3 regions of the Mesorhizobium sp. CNPSo 4661 genome follow, and region 1 is predicted to be linked to each of the others. Evidence: predicted binding sites of a transcription regulator. Region 1 holds the regulator's gene; each other region holds the start of a gene.
The links. Region 1 encodes LexA, which represses DNA repair genes until DNA is damaged. Its sites were predicted from a motif close to TGTTCNNNNTGTGTTCNG; they were not measured.
Positions count from the first base shown of each region.

Region 2: a site for LexA is predicted at 2,673-2,690, ahead of uvrA (excinuclease ABC subunit UvrA). Genes of this name have one in related genera too.
Region 3: a site for LexA is predicted at 3,350-3,367, ahead of AC0YKC_RS20290 (ImuA family protein). Genes of this name have one in related genera too.

Region 1 covers NZ_JBWGIO010000023.1:30,416-38,530, forward strand. Annotated here, with positions in the region: gene AC0YKC_RS28530 (benzoate-CoA ligase family protein) at 1-604, shown strand, start outside; gene kynU (kynureninase) at 620-1,867, opposite strand; gene lexA (transcriptional repressor LexA) at 2,324-3,058, shown strand; partial or broken gene AC0YKC_RS28545 (ComEC/Rec2 family competence protein) at 3,099-5,554, opposite strand; gene gltX (glutamate--tRNA ligase) at 5,657-7,081, shown strand; gene gltA (citrate synthase) at 7,265-8,115, shown strand, end outside.
Region 2 covers NZ_JBWGIO010000011.1:212,115-220,229, reverse strand. Annotated here, with positions in the region: gene AC0YKC_RS18435 (ArsR/SmtB family transcription factor) at 1-287, shown strand, start outside; gene AC0YKC_RS18430 (SRPBCC family protein) at 284-757, shown strand; gene AC0YKC_RS18425 (ATP-dependent Clp protease proteolytic subunit) at 784-1,386, shown strand; gene AC0YKC_RS18420 (hypothetical protein) at 1,465-1,746, shown strand; gene uvrA (excinuclease ABC subunit UvrA) at 2,852-5,773, shown strand; gene AC0YKC_RS18410 (DUF302 domain-containing protein) at 5,773-6,183, shown strand; gene AC0YKC_RS18405 (GNAT family N-acetyltransferase) at 6,180-6,638, shown strand; gene AC0YKC_RS18400 (DUF72 domain-containing protein) at 6,666-7,469, shown strand; gene AC0YKC_RS18395 (hypothetical protein) at 7,782-8,036, shown strand.
Region 3 covers NZ_JBWGIO010000013.1:33,696-41,810, reverse strand. Annotated here, with positions in the region: gene AC0YKC_RS20315 (response regulator) at 1-209, opposite strand, end outside; gene AC0YKC_RS20310 (GIY-YIG nuclease family protein) at 851-1,138, shown strand; gene AC0YKC_RS20305 (HpcH/HpaI aldolase/citrate lyase family protein) at 1,354-2,232, shown strand; gene AC0YKC_RS20300 (DUF1737 domain-containing protein) at 2,309-2,515, shown strand; gene AC0YKC_RS20295 (metallopeptidase family protein) at 2,769-3,206, opposite strand; gene AC0YKC_RS20290 (ImuA family protein) at 3,390-4,394, shown strand; gene AC0YKC_RS20285 (DUF6504 family protein) at 4,336-5,823, shown strand; gene AC0YKC_RS20280 (error-prone DNA polymerase) at 5,820-8,115, shown strand, end outside.

The DNA of each region.
Region 1 (8,115 bases):
CATCGGCGCCACCGAGATGCTGCATATCTTCATCTCCAATCGCTTCGACGACATGAAGCCCGCATCGACCGGCAAGCCGGTGGGCGGCTACGAGGCGCGCATCGTCGACGAGGAGATGCGCGAGTTGCCGCATGGCGCGACGGGAAGGCTGGCGGTGCGTGGGCCGACAGGCTGCCGCTACATGGCCGACGATCGCCAGAAGGACTATGTGCGGGATGGCTGGAACCTGACGGGCGACACCTTCGTGCAGGACGAAGACGGCTTCTTCCATTTCGCCGCCCGCTCCGATGACATGATCGTCAGCGCCGGCTACAACATTGCCGGGCCGGAAGTCGAGGCCGCGCTACTGTCGCATCCGGATGTCGCGGAATGCGCCGTCATCGGCGCCGAGGACGCCGAACGCGGCCAGATCGTCGAGGCGCATGTCGTGCTGGCGCCGGGCGCGGCGCCGGATGCCGCGACGGTCAAGCGTCTGCAGGATCACGTCAAGGCAACGATCGCGCCCTACAAATACCCGCGCTCGGTGAAGTTCATCGCCGCCTTGCCCAAGACCCAGACCGGCAAGATCCAGCGCTTCCGCCTGCGCGCCGAAAAGCCCCATTGAGCGAGAAAGCCCGATTCAGGTGACGGCCTCCTTGACCGCGAAGCGCGCTTCCCGCCAGACGCCGGTGCGCAGGATGTCTTCCAGCACTTCGACGGCCTCCCAGACATCCCGATAGCCGACATAGAGCGGTGTGAAGCCGAAGCGGATGGTGTATGGCGCGCGGAAATCGCCGATCACGCCGCGCTCGATCAGGGCGCGCATCACCTGGTAACCGTGCGGATGGGCGAACGACACCTGGCTGCCACGCTCGGCGCCATCGCGCGGGCTTTCCAGTTCGAGGCCGAAGGCGCCGCATCGGGCTTCGACAAGCCGGATGAACAAGTCCGTCAGGGCGATGCTTTTGTCGCGCACGGCATTCATGTCGACCTTGTCCCAGAGGTCCAGCGCTCCCTTCAGCGCCCGCATCGACAGCACCGGCTGCGTTCCGCACAGGAACCGGCGGATGCCCGTGCCCATGGCGTAGCCCTGCTCGAACGCGAAAGGCCGGGCGTGCCCCCACCAGCCGCTGAGCGGCTGGCGAATGTCGCCGTGGTGGCGATTCGCGGCGTAGATGAAGGCGGGCGCGCCCGGGCCGCCATTGAGATACTTATAAGTGCAGCCGACAGCGAAGTCGGCACTCGAACCATCAAGATCCACCGGCAACGCGCCTGCAGTATGGCAGAGGTCCCAAACGATCAGCGCGCCGGCTTCGTGGGCCTTGCGCGTCAAGGCCGCCATGTCGCGCAACCGGCCGGACTTGTAGTTGACGTGGTTGACTAGGATGACCGCGACTTGGCTGTCGATCAGCTCCTCGATCGTCGGGGCGTCGACACCTTCGAGCCGCAGCACCGTGCCGGGGCGCGTGGAGGCCACGCCCTCCGCCATGTAGAGATCGGTCGGAAAACTGTCGCCCTCGGCAACGATCACGGATCGGTCGGGCCGCATCGCCAGCGCCGCATGCAGGACCTTGTAGATGTTGATCGAGGTCGTATCGCAAACGACGGTCTGTCCGGCCGCCGCGCCGATCAGCCGCCCGAGCCGGTCGCCCAGTTCGACCGGCATTTGGAACCAGCCCGCGGTATTCCAGGCGCGGATAAGATCATGCGCCCATTCGCGCGTTGCCGCTTTCTCGATCTCGTCGAAAACCTCGGAGGACGCCGCACCCAGCGAGTTGCCGTCGAGATAGATCACCCCTTCCGGCAGGATGAAGCGATCGCGCAGGGCGCGCAGCGGATCCGCGGCATCCATCGCCTCGACTTCAGCACGGCCAGGAATTCCCCTCATCGCGTTACCGCCTCCATCTCGACCCAGCGCCGCTCGCAAATCGCCAGACGGCCAACGGCGGTTGTCTCACCCCAGTCGGCGTCGGGGCAAGAACCTTTCGTCCTGTGTTAGATGGTCCATAGACCGCGAGAACAGAGAACCGGCAAATCGCCGAAGTTGGCATTTTGGGTTCGTTTCGTTCACGGTGCAGCATGCGCAAAGGGTGGTCCACGCGGTCCGACCCGCGCTTTCGTGATGGCGCTGCCTGCTGTTTCAACTTAGGCAGTGCTGCAAAATCGAGCGGAATCAATGCCACCGCCCTACTGGCGGCGGCTGGCGTCCTCGAATGCAACATTGTTTCGGCAGCCTTAAGAAATTCATTAAACTTTAAACGGTTGCGGAACACAACTGGAACAGATAGTGTTTGTTCTGGGTTTGTTTTTCCGATTCTGGTTTCAGAACCCGTGGGGGCCGCCAATGCTGACGCGCAAACAACATGAACTCCTGATGTTCATCCATGAACGCCTCAAGGAGAGCGGGATCCCTCCATCCTTCGACGAGATGAAGGAGGCGCTGGACCTTGCCTCGAAGTCCGGCATCCACCGGCTGATCACGGCGCTGGAAGAGCGTGGCTTCATTCGCCGGCTGCCGAACCGGGCGCGCGCCCTCGAAGTCTTGCGCCTGCCCGACTCGATCGCGCCTGGCCTGAATGCCGCGAAGAAGTTCTCGCCAAGCGTCATCCAAGGCGGCCAAGGCAATCTCAACCGCCAAGTCAAGCCGGCAGCGCCTTCGCGCACGCCGACACCCAGCAATGACGACGACGCTGTTTCGGCCGTATCCATTCCGGTAATGGGCCGCATTGCCGCCGGCGTGCCGATCGACGCCATCCAGCACCAGACGCACTCGATCTCGGTGCCGCCGGACATGATCATGGGCGGCGAGCACTATGCGCTGGAGGTCAAGGGCGACTCGATGATAGAGGCCGGTATCTTCGACGGCGACACCGTCATCATCCGCAACGCCAATACGGCAAGCCCGGGCGAGATCGTGGTGGCGCTGGTCGACGACGAGGAAGCGACCTTGAAGCGGTTTCGCCGCAAGGGTGCCTCGATCGCGCTCGAGGCCGCCAATCCGGCCTATGAGACCCGGATCTTTGGACCGGATCGGGTCAAGGTTCAGGGCAAGCTCGTCGGACTTATCCGTCGCTACTGAGCAGGACCGCGCGGCGGTCTTCGCCGGAAATGCGTGACATCTATTCTGTCGGCTGCGGCGCGGCCGCCGGCTTTTCCGGTCGTTGATAGGGCGGCAGCCCCCTCGCCTCGCGTGTGTATTTCCGCTGCTCGTGCCAGGGACGATATGGTTCGTCGACCGCGTAGCGAACGGTTGGCCGGGCGGTCGCCGATTGCGGATCGAAGAAGATGGCGGCGCTGCCGTCGCGCGCCAGCTGCCGCTTGGTGACGACAAGCACGCGCGGATCGCGGCATGGGTTGTAGGCCGTTGCATCGTTGATGACGATGAGATCTGCGAACCCGCAGGCCGGTCGGGCGCTGCCGCGGTTCTCGGCAAGCGCGACGATGGCGCCGGAAGGATGCCGGCCGATGCAGAGGTCTCCGGTGCAGTAGAAGGGCGAGCCAAGCGGCAGGTCGACGGGATCGGCGATGTCGAGGGCGTCCTTGGCGAACGTCTCCGGCGGCACGATATCCTCGGCTTTCAGCGCTCGTTTCCAGTTGTCGGTGGTGAACTCGTTGGAGCGCGCGCGGTTGATCGCAAGCTCGCCGCCTCCGATCGGCATCGCCACCAGATGCGCGTCCTCCGAGACAAGCACATCCGGCGTGCGGACATGGGGAATGGCCAGCAGCGCCGCGAGCGCGAAGGGTACCGCGGCACAAGCCTGAGCCACGTGGTCGCCATCGTTGCGATGACAAGCGCGACCGTCGCCAGCAGCACCGACTGGATCGAGATCAGCCCGACGGCGTCGACCGGTGAGCGCTCGGATATCCACGCCGAAATAGCGATCATCGCCATCAGGCCCTTGCCCATGACAAAGAGGAAGGGACCGTCGAAGCCGAAGGGCATGGCCAGCGCGCTCAACACGGCGAACGGCATGACGATCAGCGAGACGATCGGCATGACCGCCAGATTGGCCAGCAGGCTGAGCGGCGACACGCGCTGAAAATGCCAGATCGCAAACAGCAACGTCGCGCTGCCCGCGATGAGCGACGTCACGGCGGCGCCACCCACTCCTATAGCCAGTTTTCGCGATACGAAGCCGAGAAACGAACGCTTTGCCGGCGCGGTCGTTTTGCCGGCGCGATAGTCGGCAAAGCCGGCATAGGCGCCAACGAGAGCCGCGGTGGCGGCGAAGGACATCTGAAAGCTCGGGCCGACCACTTCGTGCGGCGAGACCAGGATGACGGCGATGGCAGAGATCGCCAGGTTGCGCATGGTCAGCGCCGCGCGGTCGAAAAGCACGGCGACCAGCATCACGGCCAGCATGATGAAGCTTCGCTCGGCCGCGACCACGATGCCGGAGATCACCAGATAGGCGGCAATCGAGGCCAGCGCGATTGCAGCGGCATATTTCTTCACCGGTCGGCGTGACGAGAAATCCGGAAACAGCGCGAAGGCGCCGCGCAAAAGGACCATGATCGTGCCCGCGACAAGTGCCATGTGCAGGCCGGAGATCGAGATGATGTGGTAGATGCCGGTGCGCCGCATCGACTCGTTGATCGCTTCCGGAATGCCGGCGCGCACGCCGACGATCAGCGCCGCCGCGATCTCGCCTTCGGACCCGCCGATGGCGCTCCTGATATGGTCGGCAATGCCTTCGCGCGCGTTTTCGACAGCCGATGCGACGCGCGCTCCGAATGGCGCTTCTGCCGGGGCAATCAGCTTTGGATCGCCCAGGAAAAAGCCGCTGCCACCGATGCCGGCAAAGTAGCTGTCGAAGGAAAAGTCATAGCTGTCCGGCCGAACCGGGCCTGTCGGCGGCAGCAGCTTGGCATAGCCGGTCAGCATCGACCCGGCGATCATCTCTGGCGGGATTCTGCGTGCCGACAGCCTGACGCGGTTCGGCGCATAGCGCAGCTTGGGATGCTGCGTGGAAATCAGATCGATTGTCAGCCGGATGCGGCCGTTGGCCATCGCCTCGGCGGTGACGAGGCGCCCCGTCAGCCGCGTCTGGATTTCGGAACCCAGCATCGGGGTCGCCATCCGCAAGGTCTCCACCTTGGCCGCGAGAAAGCCCAAGGCGCAGAAAAACGCCGCCATGAAGACAAGGTGCGTTCTGTGCCGGGAACGCGAAACCGCCGCGCAGACAGCCACCAGGGCCACCGCCGCGAGCGGCCTGTAGAGATCGGGCTCAGTGTTCAGCGAGAAGTAGTAGATGACGCCGGCTGCCAGGAACACCGGCACCAGCAGGAAGCCGATGCCGCGGTCGAGCTCGGTGGCCGCCGCGGTGCCGACGCTTCGGTGGAGTGCAGGAAGCGAGGCGCGGCCAAGCTGTTTGCGGATCCGGCCGATGGTGGCTGTTGGCGAGACCGGCTGTATCCCGCCGTCACCGGACGGCAGAAGCTCGACTGGTGCACGCGGCTCCGGAAGCAAAACCGGCGCTATCTCTTCGGGCGCGGCATGGGCAAACATCAGGCGTTCGCTGACGCCAGCTGTCGTTCCCCCGCCCTCCTCCGCGCCCCGGCCACATCCAGCCATCGGGTCTGCCCCTTGCGCCCCAGACCGCCTATGCTACATGAACGCCGGTCGCGTGGAAGTCTGCGCGACACATGCATTTTTCAGTGCTTCCTCGAGAGTTCCATGTCCGACAAGGTCGTCACCCGCTTTGCCCCCTCGCCCACAGGCTACCTGCACATTGGTGGGGCGCGCACGGCGCTGTTCAACTGGCTCTATGCCAGGCACACCGGCGGCACGATGCTGCTGCGCATCGAGGATACCGATCGCGAGCGCTCCACCGAAGCCGCCACGGCCGCCATTCTCGACGGGCTGACCTGGCTTGGCCTCTCCTGGGACGGCGACGCCGTCTCGCAGTTCCAGCGCGCGCCGCGTCATCGCGAGGTGGCCGAGGAACTCGTGCGCATGGGCAAGGCCTATTACGCCTATGAGACGCCGGCCGAGCTCGAGGCAATGCGCGAGGCGGCCCGCGCCAAGGGCTTGCCGCCGCGTTACAACGGCCAGTGGCGCGACCGTGACCCGTCCGAGGCGCCGGCAGGCGTCAAGGGTGCGATCCGCATCAAGGCGCCGACCGAAGGTGTGACGATCGTCAACGACCGCGTGCAGGGCGAAGTGCGCTTCCCGAACAAGGATCTCGACGACTTCATCATCCTGCGTTCCGACGGCGTCCCGACCTACATGCATGCCGTCGTCGTCGACGATCACGACATGGGCGTCACCCACATTATCCGCGGCGACGACCACCTGACCAATGCCGCGCGCCAGACGGTGATCTACAACGCCATGGGCTGGGACGTGCCGTCGATGTCGCACATCCCGCTGATCCACGGCGCCGACGGCGCCAAGCTGTCGAAGCGGCACGGCGCCCTCGGCGTCGAGGTCTATCGCGCCATGGGCTATCTGCCCGAGGCTTTGCTCAACTATCTGGCCAGGCTCGGCTGGAGCCATGGCGACGACGAGGTGATGTCGGTCAAGGACATGGTCGCCTGGTTCGACATCGGCGACGTCAACAAGGGCGCGGCACGCTTCGACTTCGCCAAGCTCGAGGCGCTGAACGGCGTCCATATGCGCAAGATGGATGACCAGGCCCTGTTCGACATCTTCGTCGCCACCTTGCCCTATCTCGAAGGCGGGCCGGCGCTCGCGGCCAAGCTCGACGGCGGGCGCAAGGCGCAACTGCTTGCCGCCATGCCCGGCCTCAAGGAGCGGGCAAAAACCCTCGTGGAACTGGTCGACGGCGCGGCGTTCCTGTTCGCCGAACGGCCATTGCCGCTCGACGAGAAGGCGGCGGGCCTGCTCAACGCGGATGCGCGCGCGATCCTGCGCGGCGCGCATGGCGCATTGTCAGCCATCGAAGGCGACTGGAGCGCTGCCTCGGCCGAGGCTTCGATCCGCGACTTTGCGCTGGCCGGCGGGCATAAGCTCGGCGCCGTGGCACAGCCGCTCCGCGCCGCGCTTACTGGCCGCAGCACCTCGCCCGGCGTGTTCGACGTGCTTGCCGTGCTGGGCCGCCAGGAAAGCCTGGCGAGGATTGGAGATCAAATCGATTAGGAGCGAACTGGCCTAAGAAGATTGGCATTGAAAGGTGCGTTTCGCAGTGCAACATTAGGCCTTGGCCCAATCTGGCACGCACCTCCTAAAATGCGATTGGCAAGTTCGCGCATTCCGGTGATTTCGACGTGTCGTTTGCAGGAATTGCCTTGCCGGCATGAGGAAACATAAAGGAGTTTGGGAATGAGCGAAGCTGCGACAAAACTGGAACCGAGCGGCAAGGCGCATGAGTCGACCGCCAGGCTCGAACTCGCCGGCAAGACCCATGAATTCAAGGTGCGAAGCGGGTCGACCGGGCCTGACGTGATCGATATCGGCGCGCTCTACAGCACGACCGGCGCCTTCACCTACGACCCCGGCTTCACCTCCACGGCAAGCTGCGAATCGGCGATCACCTTCATCGACGGCGATGCCGGCATCCTGCTGCATCGCGGCTATCCGATCGACCAGCTTGCCGAACATGGCGACTTCCTCGAGGTCTGCTACCTCCTGCTCTACGGTGAACTCCCGACCAAGGCGCAGAAGGAAGACTTCGACTATCGTGTGACGCGCCACACCATGGTGCATGAGCAGATGTCGCGCTTCTTCACCGGCTTCCGCCGCGACGCGCATCCGATGGCTGTGATGTGCGGCGTGGTCGGCGCGCTATCGGCCTTCTATCACGACTCGACCGACATCTCGGATCCCTACCAGCGCATGGTCGCCTCGATGCGCCTGATCGCCAAGATGCCGACCATCGCGGCGATGGCCTACAAGTACCATATCGGCCAGCCCTTCATTTATCCGAAGAACGAGCTGAACTTCGCCGCCAACTTCCTGCACATGTGCTTTGCGGTGCCTTGCGAGGAATACAAGATCAATCCGGTGCTGGCGCGCGCCATGGAGCGCATCTTCATCCTCCACGCCGACCACGAGCAGAACGCCTCGACCTCGACCGTCCGTCTTGCCGGCTCGTCAGGTGCTAATCCCTTCGCCTGCATCGCCGCCGGCATCGCTTGCCTGTGGGGCCCGGCGCATGGCGGCGCCAACGAAGC
Region 2 (8,115 bases), on a different contig from region 1:
TCGCCGACCCGACACGACGCGCCGTCTACGAGCGGCTTACCGCCAGCGAGATGAGCGTGAGCGAGCTGCGCGCCGGCATGAGCGTGTCGCAGCCAGCGGTCTCGCAGCACCTCGCCGTGCTGCGCGGCGCCGGTCTGGTGGTCGAGCGACGCGCCGGCCGCAACGCCTATTACCGCGCCGATCCGCAAGGGCTCGACCCGCTGCTCGGCTGGGTCGAACGCTACCGCGCCTTCTGGCCGGAACGCATCGAGAAGTTGAAGACGGTTCTGAAGGGAATGGACCAATGACCAAGAGAAAGAACCCGGCAGCGGCCGAGGCGCCGCTCGGCTTCGAATGCGAGGTTGCCGAGCCGCCGGAAAAGGTCTGGCGCGCGCTGACCGAGCCGCAACTGCTCGCCGCCTGGCTGATGCCGAACGACATGATGGCTAAGGCCGGCACCCGCTTCGCCTTTGCCGGACCGGATGCGCCGATCGAATGCGAGGTGCTCGAGGCCGAGCCCGGCAGGGTGCTGCGCTATTCGTGGCGCGAGCGGCCCGGTGCCGATGATGCCAGCCGGCTGCCCGCTTTCGATAGCGTCGTCACCTTCACGCTGGCGCGCACTGCCTCGGGCGGCACGCATCTCAGCATCGTCCATGACGGCTTCGTGCGGGTGGCTGAGCCCGTTGCCATTGCCGGCGCCGGATGCGGGCTTTCGCTCGACGCGCGCAGGAATCCGATCGCCGCCAATGCGCCCTCAATGATGCTGCGCGCGGCCTGATCAAAAGAGAACCGAGGAAACCCGTCATGAGCATTGCCAATCTGGTGCCGATGGTCATCGAACAGTCGAGCCGCGGCGAGCGCTCCTTCGATATCTTTTCGCGGCTGCTGCGCGAGCGCATCGTCTTCATCAACGGCGAGATCAACGACAACGTCTCGGCGCTGGTCTGCGCCCAGCTTCTGTCGCTGGAATCGGACCATCCCGACAAGGAGATCTCGCTCTACATCAACTCGCCGGGTGGCATGGTGACCAGCGGCTTCGCCATCTACGACACGATGCAGTACATCTCCTGCCCGGTCTCGACGGTGTGTATGGGTTTTGCCGCCTCGATGGGCTCCTTCCTGTTGATGGCAGGCGCCCCGGGGCGGCGCATCGCGCTGCCCAACACGAGAATAGTGCTGCATCAGCCGCTTGGCGGCTTCCAGGGCCAGGCCTCCGACATCCAGCGCCATGCCGAGGACATCGTGCGCACCAAGCAGCACATGACCGAGCTCTATGCCAGGCATTGCGGCCGCAGCTACGAGGAGGTCGAACGCACGCTCGACCGCGACTATTTCATGAGCGCGGCGGAAGCCAAGGAATGGGGCCTCGTCGACCACGTCTACGACACGCGCAAGAAGGCCGCCTGAACATCGCGGGGGCAGACGCGCGGCAATTTGATCGCCGCGCTTCTGGCATCGCCCCAGCCGCGTCTCTATAGTCCGCGCATGATCAATCCGCTTCAATCCAGGCGTCTGTGCGCTGCCCTCGCCGTGCTTGCCGGCGTGCTGATGGCTGGCTTCGCCTTTGCCGACGACAGCTCGTCGCAGAAACTGCCGGGCGTCAGCGGCGACTACCGCATCGCCAAGCCGGCGCCGCAACCGGAACCGGACGACGCGCTGCCAGCCGGCAACGACGGCACGTTCAAAATCGGCAATACCGATGTCAGGATCGGCGGCAGCATAACGATCGACATGGCAACGGGCGGCATGAAGCTGCCGAACCACTGATCATCCTGCACAGAAATTTTGCCGGATTGGGTGTGTCCCCTTAGCACTGTCAGCGCGCTGTGGCGATTGGCCGAGGCGCTTCTCAACTCGTCATTCTATGGCGAAGCAAGGAGCGAAGCGACGCGGTGTAGACCATAGAATCCATGCCGTTACGCGAATGCGATGCGACGGTGCAGAATTTTGCACCGTTGTGCCCCTCGGCTGAGGTAACGGCATGGATTCTAGGGTCTGCGCTACGCTTCGCATCGCTCCGCCCTAGAATGACGACGTTGCGAAGGCTCCGGCCAACTGCGAACCTGGCAGTGTCACAAAGCAGTGCCACAAAATGTAAGCCCCATCCCTGCTTGGCAGATGGATGGGGCTTCATGGATCTGAAATCCAACTTTAGCCGGGAGTGGACAGCCGGCGTTTGATTTCGGATGCAACGCGGCGTTCAGCCGACGATCCGACTATCGTCTCTGATTGTTGGGAATCGGCGAGTCACGGTTTGTCGGGCTGGCGTTTCAAGTCTGCCCTGGCACTTATGCCCGCCGCGGCTCCATCTCCGTGTGGAGCCTCAAGGGACTGTCCGGTGGCGTCATGCTCCGCTCCTGGGTCCGTTGCGACAATGTCGTTCGAAGCGCAAATCGCTATCGCCTGCGGCGTCTCGCAGGCCGCCTGTTGGGCGGCGAGGCCATCGAAAGACGGCCGGCTTCGTTGACGCCTTCGAGACTGCTCCCCAGGGCCTGGCACGTCAACCGTTGAATAGCCGGTTACCAAAAAATGTGATCGCGCGCAGGTTACGTGCAGGTAAGTCCAGCGTCTTTGTGGATCAACGAGCCGGGTATCGGCGGCACTTGTTTCCACAACGCTTTCGATAACGCTTAGGGCGACTGTTTCCACAGCGCTCCCAACGCGGCTGTTTCCACAACGCTTTGTCAGGAGCGTGTTCGACCTTTGTTCTTTCCGCTTGCCCGCCCGCGCGAAAGACGGTTAAACCCATGATTGGCTTCTTCCGTCGAGATTGTGGCGTCTCTCGACGCGGCGGTAAAACAACCTACATAAGGGATGGCCGGGACAAACCCGCCCAATCCAGCAAATTCCAGATCTGAGGCGGCGACCGGCGATGGCCGACCATAAATACCTTTCCATTCGCGGGGCGCGCGAACACAATCTCAAGAACGTCGATCTCGACCTGCCGCGCGACAGCCTGATCGTCATGACCGGCCTGTCGGGCTCGGGCAAGTCGTCGCTCGCCTTCGACACCATCTATGCCGAGGGCCAGCGCCGTTATGTCGAGAGCCTGTCGGCCTATGCCCGCCAGTTCCTGGAGATGATGCAGAAACCGGATGTCGACCAGATCGACGGCCTGTCGCCCGCCATCTCGATCGAGCAGAAGACCACTTCGAAGAACCCGCGCTCGACGGTCGGCACCGTCACCGAAATCTACGACTACATGCGCCTGCTGTTCGCGCGCGTCGGCATCCCCTATTCGCCGGCTACCGGCCTGCCGATCGAGAGCCAGACGGTCAGCCAGATGGTCGACCGCGTGCTGGCCCTAGACGAAGGCACGCGCCTGTTCCTCTTGGCGCCGATCGTGCGCGGCCGCAAGGGCGAGTACCGCAAGGAACTGCTGGAGCTGCAGAAGAAGGGCTTTCAGCGCGTCAAGGTCGACGGTGTCTTCTACGAGATCGCCGACGTGCCGGCGCTGGACAAGAAGTACAAGCACGACATCGACGTGGTGGTCGACCGCATCGTCGTGCGCGGCGACCTGGCGACGCGGCTCGCGGATTCGATGGAAACGGCGTTGAAGCTCGCCGAGGGCCTGGCGGTGGCCGAGTTTGCCGACCGGCCGCTCGATGCCAGCCAGACCGGCGACGATGCCGTCAACAAGTCGAAGAACGAGACGCATGAGCGCATCCTGTTCTCGGAAAAATTCGCCTGCCCGGTATCCGGCTTCACCATTCCCGAGATCGAGCCGAGGCTTTTCTCCTTCAACAATCCGTTCGGCGCTTGCCCGACCTGCGATGGCCTCGGCAGCCAGCGCGCCATCGATCCCAACCTCGTCGTGCCGGACGAGAACGTCTCGCTGCGCGACGGCGCCATCAGCCCGTGGGCGAAATCGAGCTCGCCCTATTACGCGCAGACGCTGGAAGCGCTCGGCAAGGCCTATGGCTTCAAGCTCGGCGACAAGTTCAAGGATCTGAGTGCGGAGGCTAAAGAAGCCGTGCTGCATGGCACCGGCGAGCGCGAGATTACCTTCCAGTATGATGACGGCCTGCGCTCCTACAAGACCACCAAGACCTTCGAGGGCGTCATCCCCAATCTCGACCGGCGCTGGAAGGAAACGGAATCGGCCTGGATGCGCGAGGAGATCGAGCGCTTCATGTCGGCCACCCCTTGCCCCGCCTGCAACGGCTACCGGTTGAAGCCCGAGGCTCTGGCGGTGAAGATCGGCGGCAAGCATATCGGCGAAGTCACCGAGCAGTCGATCCGCAAGGCCGACCAGTGGTTCACCGACCTGCCGACGCAGCTCAACGAGAAGCAGAACGAGATCGCGGTCCGCGTGCTCAAGGAAATCCGCGAGCGCCTGCGCTTCCTCAACGATGTCGGCCTCGACTATCTGACGCTGTCGCGCAATTCCGGCACGCTGTCGGGCGGCGAGAGCCAGCGCATCCGGCTTGCCTCGCAGATCGGCTCCGGCCTTACCGGCGTGCTCTATGTGCTGGACGAACCGTCCATCGGCCTGCACCAGCGCGACAACACGCGCCTGCTCGACACGCTTAAGCACCTGCGTGACATCGGTAACACGGTCATCGTCGTCGAGCATGACGAGGACGCCATCCTGCATGCCGACTATGTCGTCGATATGGGTCCGGCCGCCGGCATCCATGGCGGCGAGATCATCGCGCAGGGCACGCCGCAGCAGGTGATGGCCAATCCCAATTCGATCACCGGCAAATATCTGTCGGGCGCGCTCGAAGTGGCGACGCCTGGCGTGCGGCGCGAGGCCAAGAAAAACCGGCGGCTGAAGATCGTCGGCGCGCGCGGCAACAATCTGAAGAACGTGACCGCGGAGATCCCGCTCGGCACCTTCACCGCCGTTACCGGTGTCTCAGGCGGCGGCAAGTCGACCTTCCTGATCGAGACGCTGTTCAAGGCGGCCTCGCGCCGCATCATGGGCTCGCGCGAGCATCCGGCCGAGCACGACCGTATCGAGGGGCTGGAATTCCTCGACAAGGTCATCGACATCGACCAGTCGCCGATTGGACGAACCCCGCGCTCGAACCCGGCCACTTACACCGGCGCCTTCACGCCAATCCGCGACTGGTTCGCGGGCCTGCCGGAGGCGAAGGCGCGCGGCTATCAGCCGGGCCGCTTCTCCTTCAACGTAAAGGGCGGCCGCTGCGAGGCCTGTCAGGGCGACGGCGTCATCAAGATCGAGATGCACTTCCTGCCCGATGTCTACGTCACCTGCGACGTCTGCCACGGCAAGCGCTACAACCGCGAGACGCTCGACGTGTTGTTCAAGGGCAAGTCGATCGCCGACGTGCTCGACATGACGGTCGAGGAAGGCGTCGATTTCTTCGCGGCGGTGCCTGGCGTTCGCGACAAGCTGGAAACGCTGAACCAGGTCGGCCTCGGCTATATCCATATCGGCCAGCAGGCGACGACGCTGTCGGGCGGCGAGGCGCAGCGCATCAAGCTCGCCAAGGAACTGTCGCGCAAGGCGACGGGCAAGACGCTGTACATCCTCGACGAGCCGACCACCGGCCTGCATTTCCACGACGTGGCGAAGCTGCTCGAAGTGCTGCACGAGCTGGTCGACCAGGGCAACACGGTGGTGGTCATCGAGCACAATCTCGAGGTGATAAAAACCGCCGACTGGGTGCTCGATCTCGGCCCAGAAGGCGGTGACGGCGGCGGCGAACTGGTGGCATCGGGCACACCGGAAGCGATCGTGCGCGAGAAGCGCAGCTACACCGGCCAGTTCCTCAAGGAGCTTCTGGAACGGCGCCCCGGAGGCAAACGCGAAGCGGCCGAGTGATGGCAGGTAACGGCCTAGTCTCCATCGAAAGCCGCTTCGGTGTCGGTGAAACCATCGATCGGCTGGTCGAGACGGTCATCGGCGCTGGGCTGCGCGTCTTCACACGGATCGACCACGCCGCCGGCGCGCAGGAGATCGGCGCGCCGCTGCGTCCAACGGAATTGCTGATCTTCGGCCATCCGAAGGGCGGCACGCCGTTGATGCAGGACCAGCAGCTTGCCGGCATCGACCTGCCGATCAAGGCGCTGGCCTGGGAAGACGAACAAGGCAAGGTCTGGCTGTCCTACAACGACGCGCGGTGGTTGGCGGAACGGCACGGCCTGGGCGATGCAAGCCGCGATGCTGTTGCAGCGATTGCCGCCGGCATGAAAAAGGTTGTCGCGGCTGCTGCCGGGGTAGATCAATCGTGAGACTTGCCCGCCCCGACGATCTCACCGCCATCGTCGCACTGACCGCCGAAGCCTATGCGCCTTACACGCCGATCTTCGGCGGACCCCCGGTCCCGGTCACCGAGGACTACACGCCGCGCATCGAGCGCGGTGAGGTCTGGCTGCTGGAAGAAGACACAAAGCTCGCCGGGTTGATCGTGCTCGAGCGTCATTCCGACCACGCCATGATCTTCAGTGTCGCCGTCGCGCCGGCTTTCCAGGGCAGGAAGCTCGGCATCAAATTGCTCGACTTCGCCGAGGAGCAGGCGCGGTCATGGGGCGTGCCGGAGGTACGGCTCTACACCAATTCGCGCATGGAGCGGAACATCGCGCTCTATGCGGCCTATGGCTATCGCGAAACGGGTCGCCGGGCCAACCCGTACCGGCCAGGATGGACGTTGGTCGACATGGCGAAGCCGGTCGATAAAGCAGCCTGATCGCATTTCGAAACGGAGGAGAAGACGATGAGCCAAGGAAAGATCCGCTCCGGCATGGGCGGCTGGACTTTCGAGCCCTGGGATACCTCCTTCTATCCGGACAAACTCGCCAAGGCCAAGCAACTGCACTATGCCAGCCGCCAGGTGCCGAGCATCGAGGTCAACGGCACCTACTATTCCAGCTTCAAGGAACCGACCTTCGTCAAATGGGCCAATGACGCGCCGGAGGGTTTCGTCTTCTCGCTCAAGGGCAACCGCTTCGTCACCAACCGCAGGGTGCTCGGCGAAGCAGGTGAATCGATGATGCGCTTCCTCGGCTCCGGCGTCGCCGCGCTCGGCGAGAAGCTCGGCCCGATTCTCTGGCAATTCGCGCCGACCAAGAAATTCGACGCCGACGATTTCGAAGCCTTCCTGAAACTTCTGCCCGAGAAGCAGGACGGCGTGCCTTTGCGCCACGCGCTTGAAGTGCGCCATGACAGCTTCGTCGTGCCGGAATTCCCGGCGCTGGCCCGAAAATACAACGCCGCGATCGTCTATGCCGACCATGCACAATATCCGGCGATCGCCGACGTCACCAGCGATTTCGTCTACGCGCGGTTGCAGACCGGTAGCGACGACAATCCGGATTGTTATACGCCGAAAGGCCTCGACGAATGGGCGGGACGCGTGAAGGCCTGGGCGCAGGGCAAGCAGCCAGCCGATCTGCCGCGCGCCGATCCCAAGACCGATGCGCCGGTCAAGCCGCGCGATGTGTTCGTCTACTTCATCACCGAGGGCAAGGTGCGGGCGCCCTTCGGTGCGATGGCGCTGATGAAACGGGTGGCAGCCTAAAAGCGCGTCGCGCTGAAACGGATTCAGGCGGCGTACTTTAAGTCTTTGTTTTGATGCATGTCGTTGTCCCAGAACTGCTGCACACTTCTGAACGACATGCATTAGACCTAGCCAATCCTTTATTCCCACGCTTGAGCTTTGCCGGGGCGATGCGGCGCTATCGGCGGCTAGCTTGTCGGAACCTGCCGGCCATCTTGACCGTTCTGGTCTCAACCGCCGGCCGCAGGACACCGCCGAGGGCCGGTACGGCGAGGTTGCCGCCTCGCAAAACGCTCGCCAAATCCCGCTGCGTCGGAAAAGGAGCGAGGAAAGATGACCGTCATCCTCGGTGCGTTGCTTACGGTCGCCGGCATCGTGTACATGGCAGGCGCCGCTCTGCGGCGCGGACGACTGAGTGACCCAGCACCAACAGCGCCGGATCGCCCGGCGCCGAACCTGGCAACACCGGGCCCGACACTGGAGCCGCGGCGGCGCGGACTTGGTTTCCTCGGCCTGTCGCAGAACTGGCCGGGTCTGCTGATGATGGCGGTCGGCGTCCTCCTGCTGCTGTCGATGGCGGTCCTCTGACGTTGCGGAATTATAGCACCTTCATCGCTGTCGTAACGTAATCGATACTTCCTTGCTGCACTAATGGACCTACGCCAGG
Region 3 (8,115 bases), on a different contig from region 1:
TGCCTGAGCCGCCGGCAGACCTCGAGCCCATCCATCTCCGGCATGCCGATGTCGAGCACGATGAGGTCGGGCGCGCTACGCTCGACCGCCTGGAGTGCCGCGGCGCCGTCGGCGACCGCGGCCGTCTTCATGCCGGCCTTTTCCAGCGCGAAGCAGATGATCTCGCGGATATGCGGGTCGTCGTCGGCGACGAGGATGTTGTGCGGCATCGATCAATGGCCCGGCGGGTGAGCTTGGGTGACGGCAGGATTAGAGCAATTCCAAGGAAAAGTGCGAAATTGTTTTCGGTAGGGAGTTGTGTCGGCACAAGGCCATGAGACCGCAAGGCGCTCGGGCATCTGTGCATGCCTGGGCAGAGCCCATGGCAAGGTTGGCAAAGAGCCTCATCGCCGGACCGCCCTCGGCGTGTCCGCCGCGTGGCGCGACCTCGGAGAGAAAAACAGGACGTCCGCCACGGCGCGCCGCCTGTGCGGCTCGACGAGCCACCAGCCTTCATTGCGGAGCCGGCGCGGCAGCGACCAGCGGGATGTTCGAGGCGTTCGCATGGCGGCTTTGTCGCCGGCCGGTGCGGAAAGCGCGCGGCGGATTGGAGGAGGTTTTCCGCAAGGATTTGCAGATTTGGTGCAGGGAGCCCGACGTCCTCTCCCACATATGGCGGCGCCAGCACTCTGGAGATGCCGCCAAGGCGACAGAGGGGGCTTCGTGCGCGAAGTGGCGATGTCCTTCGTCATTCTAGGGCGGAGCAAGGAGCGAAGCGACGCGCGCAGACCCTAGAATCCATGCCGTGACGCGGGCCGTAAGATGCAGCGGTGCAGAAGCCGTTGACGATGGTGCCAACTAAGATCGCAGCATGACAGGCTACGTCTACATGACCACAAGCCAGAAAGGCGGCACGATCTATATCGGCGTCACCAACGACCTCGCTCGTCGGATGCCCGAGCACAAGACCGGCCAAGGCTCCAGCTTCACCAGCCGCTACGGCGTGCAGCGTCTGGTCTGGTACGAGGAGTATGTCGACATCACCGACGCCATCCAGCGTGAGACGTCATTGAAGCGCTGGCCGCGGCAATGGAAGATTGATTTGATCGAGAAGACCAATCCGGAATGGTTCGAGCTGTTTCGCGGAATTGGCTGGTGAACGTTCTTCACCGTGGCGGCTCTCAACCATCGCGGCATGGATTCTAGGGTCTGCGCGCGTCGCTTCGCTCCTTGCTCCGCCCTAGAATGACGAAGGATAGGCTGGCCGGACAGAACCGCCTCTGCCCTTGCCGGGCACTTCCCTCTTTGCGGGCCCTCAAGGACGATTTGCTCCCGCGCCTTGCCTCCCCCGCCATCACCCGGCATAGATCGGCCATGGCTCAAGAACCCTACCGCCCGCGCCGCTCGGTGCTTTACATTCCCGCCTCCAACGACAAGGCGCTCGCCAAGCTCGCCTCGCTTGCCTGCGACGCCGTCATCATCGATCTCGAGGACGCCGTCCTGCCCGCCGACAAGAAAGCGGCGCGCGACAAGATCGCCGGCATCCTCGCCGGGCGCGAAAGGCGTTGCGAGATGGTGGTGCGCATCAATCCTCTGGCCAGCGAATGGGGCGCCGACGACATCCTGGCCGTGGTCAAGGCGGAGCCCGACGGCATTCTCCTGCCCAAGATCGGCACGCCGCGCGACATCCTCGAGGCCGGCGACCTGCTGGACGACAATTTCGCGCCGGACAGCGTGAAACTGTGGGCGATGGTCGAGACGCCCAAGGCGCTGCTCAACATCGGCGCGATCGCCGAGCTCGGCCGCGATCCGGCGTCGCGCCTGGCTTGTTTCGTTGCCGGAACGAATGACCTGGTGAAGGCGGCCGGCATTCTGGCGACGCCCGACCGGCGCTATCTGATGCCGTGGCTGATGCAGCTCGTGCTCGCTGCCCGGGCCGGCGGCATCGACGTGATCGACGGCGTCGCCAATGATTTTCGCGATCTCGACGCCCTTGCCCGGGAATGCGCCGAGGCAGCCGCCATGGGTTTCGACGGCAAGTCGCTGATCCATCCCGCCCAGATCGAGCCGGCGAACCGCGCCTTTTCGCCATCGCCCGAGAGGCTGGCCGCGGCCCGCGCGATCAGGGATGCGTTCGCGCGGCCCGAAAATGCCGGCAAGGGCGTGATCGGGTTGGATGGCAAGATGGTCGAGCGGCTGCATCTGGCCGAAGCCGAGAAACTTCTGGCGAAGGCCGCAATCATCGGCGCATGATGCGGCGCGAGAAACGATTTTTTCAGACCCGGCTTTCCGCCCAGTCACGACAGGTTAGGCACGACAGGATAGATCCATGAAACTCTACCGCTTCCTCACCGGCCCGGACGACGCCACCTTCTGCCACAAGGTGACGGCCGCCCTGAACAAGGGCTGGCACCTGTTCGGCTCGCCGACCTATGCCTTTGACAAGAAGACCAAGTCGATGCGCTGCGGCCAGGCCGTGGTGAAGGATGTCGAAGGCCAGGAATACGGACCCGACACCAAGCTGAGCAACTGGTAAGGAAAGCGCTCAGAGACTGTTTCGAAATTCGCTCTGGCGAGTCATATGGTGGTGATTTCGAGAACCGGAGCGGAGCGGACATTTGGTCCGTGAGCCTGCGCATGACCCCGAAAATCGAAATCGATTTTCGGAAAGGATCATGCGCCACCTAAAATTGCTGCAGCGTCCTTTGCGCGTCCAAGAGGACGCGGCGCTGCAGTAGCGCAGAAAGCGCCGCCAGATGGCCGCCGGAGTAGAATTTCCAAACAGTCTCTCAGCCCGGCGCCACCTGCTCGGCCGCTTCCTCGATCCGCTCCATGTCGTCGTCCGACAGGCCGAAATGGTGGCCGATCTCGTGGATCAGCACATGGGTGACGATGTCGCCCATCGTCTCCTCGTTCTCGGCCCAGTAGTCGAGTATGGCGCGGCGGTAGAGCGTGATGCGGTTCGGTCCCTCGCCGGTCTGCGGGTTCCAGCGTTCGGCGATGCCGCGCCCCTCGAACAGGCCGAGCAGGTCGAAGGGCGTCTCCAACGACAGGTCGTCCATGATCTCGTCGGTCGGGAAATCGGCGATCTGGATGATGATCTCGCCGGTGAGCTGGCGGAACTCGTCCGGCAGATGGGCATAGCTCTCCAGCGCCAGAAGCTCCATCTCGTCGATCGACGGCGAGAGCTGGTCGTGCCAGGTGCGTGTCTTGTAGATGCGGGCCATGTAACGTCCTTTGATCCCGGCATATAGGCTTTCGCGCCGATAGAGGCAAATGAGCCGGCTGGACGTCCGCTTTCAAGGTAAAAGCCGAAGGAATAAATTCCTTGTGACTCTGCTTGACTCTTCCCGGGCCCTCTGGAATCTATAGGAACATAACAGGAACAATTGCTGCCGGAAGTGAACGTCATGGCGATGAGCGCCGTGGCGCGGGACACTGTTTTTGCCCTGCGCCGCCAGATCGCGAAGATCGAGGGAACGCTGCCCGAGCGCCTGCAGGCGTCGGCGCTTGGCGTGCCTGCCAATGCCAGGTCGGACATGACGCTCGTCCGGCGCGGCCTCGCCGTGGCTTCGGCGGACGCTTTCCTGCACACCGGCATCGATCGCCTCGACACCGCCCTTGGCGGCGGGGTGCCCAGGGCGGCGCTCAGCGAAATCCATGGCCTGGAGACCCGCGATGCCGGCGCCGTTGCCGGCTTCGCACTCTCGCTCGTAAGCCTGATCCTCAAGCAGAAGCGGGGCCTGCCGATCCTCTGGGTCGGCACGGCGGAAATCTTTCACGAGGCCGGCCTTCCCTATGCCAGGGGGCTGAGCGCCCTGTTCGGCATCGAGCCGGAGCAATTGCTGTTTTCCGAGGCGTCGAAGCTGCTCGACGCGCTGTGGATCGCCGAGGAGGCCGCCCGCATGACGGCCTTCGCCGCGGTCATCCTCGAGATCCGCGGCAGTCCCCAGCGGCTCGACCTCACCGCCACGCGCCGGCTGCACGCCCGCGCCCAGAATGCCGGCCGCCCGGTGCTGTTGCTGCGCCAGGCCGGCGAGGCCGATCCAACCGCCGCGCCGGTGCGCCTCATCGTTTCGGCGGCGCCTTCGGCAAGCCGCGAGACAGTCGCCGGGCCGCTCGCCGGCTCGATCGGCCGCCCCGCCTTCACCGTCGATATCGGCAAGAGCCGCACGGCCCTGCCCGGACAATTCACACTGGAGTGGAACCCAAATGAGCACGCTTTTGCAGAAAGAACAGAGAATTCTGTCGCTGTGGTTCCCGCATCTGCCCGCGGAGCGGATCCTGCGCCAGCGTCTGGGGCGGTCCTGGCGTTCCCGGCCGTCGCAGCACCTGCCGCCATCTCACCCACCGCTTGTGGTCAGCCATCGCGACAACAACACCCAGCGCATCGCGGCCCTCGACGAGCGGGCTGAGGCGCTGAAATTGAAGCGCGGCATGGGCATCGCCGATGCGCGCGCCATGCACCCCACGATCGACGTGGTGGAGGCCGACCCGGAGGCCGACCGACGCCTGCTCGAAGGCCTTGCCGACTGGTGCGATCGCTACACGCCGCTGGTAGCGATCGACGCCGAGGATGGGCTGTTCCTCGACGTCACCGGCTGCACGCATCTGTTCGGCGGCGAGCGCGCCATGCAGGACGAGATCCTCACCCGCTTCTTCCAGCAGGGTTTCGATGTCCGCGCCGGGCTCGCCTCGACGCCGGGCGCCGCCTGGGCGGCGGCGCGCTTCCATGGCGACCGGATCGTGGCCGGCGGCGAGGAGGAGGCGCTGCTTGCGCCATTGCCATTGTCGGCGCTGCGCATCGCGCCGGAGACCCGCGCCGGCCTGGAGAGCGTCGGCCTGCGCACCGCCGGCGCGGTGATGGCCGCACCCCGCGCGCCGCTCGCCCGCCGCTTCGGCGCCACCTTGCTTCTACGCCTCGACCAGGCGCTCGGCCGCCTCGACGAGGCCGTGTCGCCGCGCCTTCCCGTCGCGCCGCTCTCGGTCGAGCGCCACCTTGCCGAGCCGGTCGTACTCACCGACGATATCGAGCGGCTGGTGAGCCGCCTTGCCGTCGCCTTGAAGAGCGACCTCGAACGGCGCGGCGAGGGCGCGCGCACGCTGGGGCTGCTTCTCTTCCGCGTCGACGGCGCCGTCAGCCGCATCGCCGTCGGCACCTCGCGCCCGATGCGCGAGCCGCGGCTTATCCAAAGGCTGTTCCATGAGCGGTTGACCGCGCTGGAGCGGAGCATCGACGCCGGCTTCGGCTTCGACCTCGTGCGGCTGTCCGTGCTGTCGGTCGCGGCCTTCGACTTGGCTCAGGGCGACCTCACCGGCGAGACGAACGACGATGACGCCGACATCGCTTTATTCGCCGACCGCGTCCGCGCCCGTCTCGGCGAGGCCGCCATGCTGAAGCCGGTGGCCGTCGAAAGCCATCTGCCGGAACGCGCCGTCAAGACCGTGCCTTTCGCCGAAGCGCCGCAACGGCGCGCGCCGGCGGCCGGACGGGCGGCACCCCGAACCGCGCCGCCGATGACCATCTATCCGCCGGAGCGGCCGGTGCGCCTGTTCCGCTCGCCCGAGCCGATCGAGGTGCCGGCGACCGAGATCCCGGAAGGCCCGCCGATGAATTTCCGCTGGCGGCGCGCGCTCTACCGCGTCGCCCGCGCCGAAGGGCCGGAACGCATCGCCGCCGAATGGTGGCGGCAATTGCCCGGCGAGGAAGAGGCGCCGACCCGCGACTATTACCGCATCGAGGACAGCGAGGGGCGCCGCTACTGGCTCTATCGCCAGGGCCTCTACGGCACCGCCCCGCAAGCCGCGCCGCCGCGTTGGTTCATGCATGGGGTGTTCGCATGAACGCGCTGACCGTCATTCCCTATGCCGAGTTCGGCATCCGGTCGAATTTCTCCTTCCTGCGCGGCGCCTCCAAGCCGGAGGAGCTGGTGGTCACGGCGAAATTCTACGGTTTTGCCTCGATCGGGCTTGCCGACAGGAACACGGTCGCCGGCGTCGTGCGCGCCTGGCAGCAGGCCAGGGTGGAGAAGATGGCCTATCACCCCGGCTGCCGGCTGGTATTCGGCGACGGCACGCCGGACATCCTCGCCTATCCCCGCGACCGCCAGGGCTGGGGCCATCTCTGCCGCATGCTGACCCAGGCCAATCTGCGCGACGAGAACGAGAAGGGCGCGACGTTGCTCCAACTGGCCGACCTGCTCGAATGGGGCGATCGGATGTCGCTGGCGATCCTGCCCGATCTGTCCGCAGGCACGGAAGACAATCTGCTCTTAATTAGCCGGCTTATTGATCGGTTTGGCGCGGCGCTCCGACTGGCTGTGGCGTCGGATTATGCCGGCAATGACCGCTTCCGCATCGAGCAGGCGGCAGCGATGGCCGAACACGCCCGCGTCCCGCTGATGGCGACTAACGACGTGCTCTATCATACCGCCGATCGTCGGCCGCTGCAGGACGTGCTCACCGCGATCCGCCTCAACACGCCGGTCTCCGAGGTCGGGCTGGAGCTGACCGCCAATGCCGAGCGCCATCTGAAACCGCCGCTGGAGATGGCGCGGCTTTTCCGCCGCCATCCGCAAGCGTTGGCCGAGACGCTGCGCTTCGCCGACGAGCTCACCTTCTCGCTCAGCGATCTCGAATACAATTATCCGGACGAGCCGACCGAATCCGGCCTGGGACCGCAGGCCGAGCTCGAACGGCTGGCGCGCGAAGGCGCGGCGATGCGCTATCCGGCCGGCGTTCCCGATCATGTGCTGAAGCGCATCGCCAGCGAGCTCGCTTTGATCGAGCGCCTGAACTATGCCCGCTATTTCCTCACCGTCCACGACATCGTCAAATTCGCGCGCAGCCAGGGCATCCTTTGCCAGGGCCGCGGCTCGGCCGCCAATTCGATCATCTGCTTCTGCATCGGCATCACCGAGGTCGGCCCCGAGCGCATCGACACCTTGTTCGAGCGCTTCATCTCCGAGGAACGCAACGAGCCGCCCGACATCGATGTCGACTTCGAGCATGAAAGGCGTGACGAGGTCATCGCTTACATTTACCAAAAATACAGCGCCAAGCGCACCGCCCTGGCCGCCGCCGTCATCAGCTATCGCGGCCGCTCCGCCTTGCGCGAGGTGGCCAAGGCCATGGGCCTGTCGGAGGATGTCCGCAGCGCGCTGTCCAGCACCATCTGGGGCTGGTCGACCTCCGAGCTCGGCGACAGGGAAGCCAATGCCGGCGGCCTCGACCGCACCGATCCGCTGTCGCGGCAGGTGCTGGAGCGCGCCAACGAGATCATGGGCTTTCCCCGCCACCTGTCCCAGCATGTCGGCGGCTTCGTCATCACCCGCGACCGGCTCGACGAGGTCGTGCCCATCGTCAAGACGGCGATGGAGGAACGCAAGATGGTCGAATGGGACAAGGACGACCTCGACGCGGTGAAGATCCTCAAGGTCGACGTGCTGGCGCTCGGCATGCTGACCTGCCTGAAGCGCGCCTTCGCCTTGCTCACCCATCATTACCCGCGGGCGCGGGACGATTATGGCCGCCCGCTGACGCTGGCGACGCTCCGTGAAGCCGATATGCGCGTCTATGACATGATCTGCCGGGCCGACACGCTCGGCGTCTTCCAGATCGAGTCGCGCGCCCAGATGTCGATGCTGCCGCGGCTTAAGCCCCGCGAATTCTACGATCTCGTCATCGAGGTGGCGATCGTGCGGCCTGGCCCGATCCAGGGCGACATGGTGCACCCCTATCTGCGCCGGCGGCAGGGCAAGGAGGCGGTCCATTACCCCAGCCCTGATCTGGAGAAGATTCTCGGCAAGACGCTGGGCGTGCCGCTGTTCCAGGAACAGGCGATGAAGATCGCCATCGTCGCCGGCGGCTTCCGGCCGGGCGAGGCCGACGAACTGCGCCGCGCCATGGCGACCTTCAAGCGCACCGGCACGATCGGCAATTACCGCCAGCGCATGATCGACGGCATGGTCGGCAATGGCTACGACAAGGACTTCGCCGAGCGCTGCTTCAAGCAGATCGAAGGGTTCGGCGAATATGGCTTTCCCGAAAGCCATGCCGCGTCCTTCGCGCTGCTCGTCTATGCCTCCTGCTGGTTCAAGACCTTCTTTCCCGACGTTTTCTGCGCCGCGATCCTCA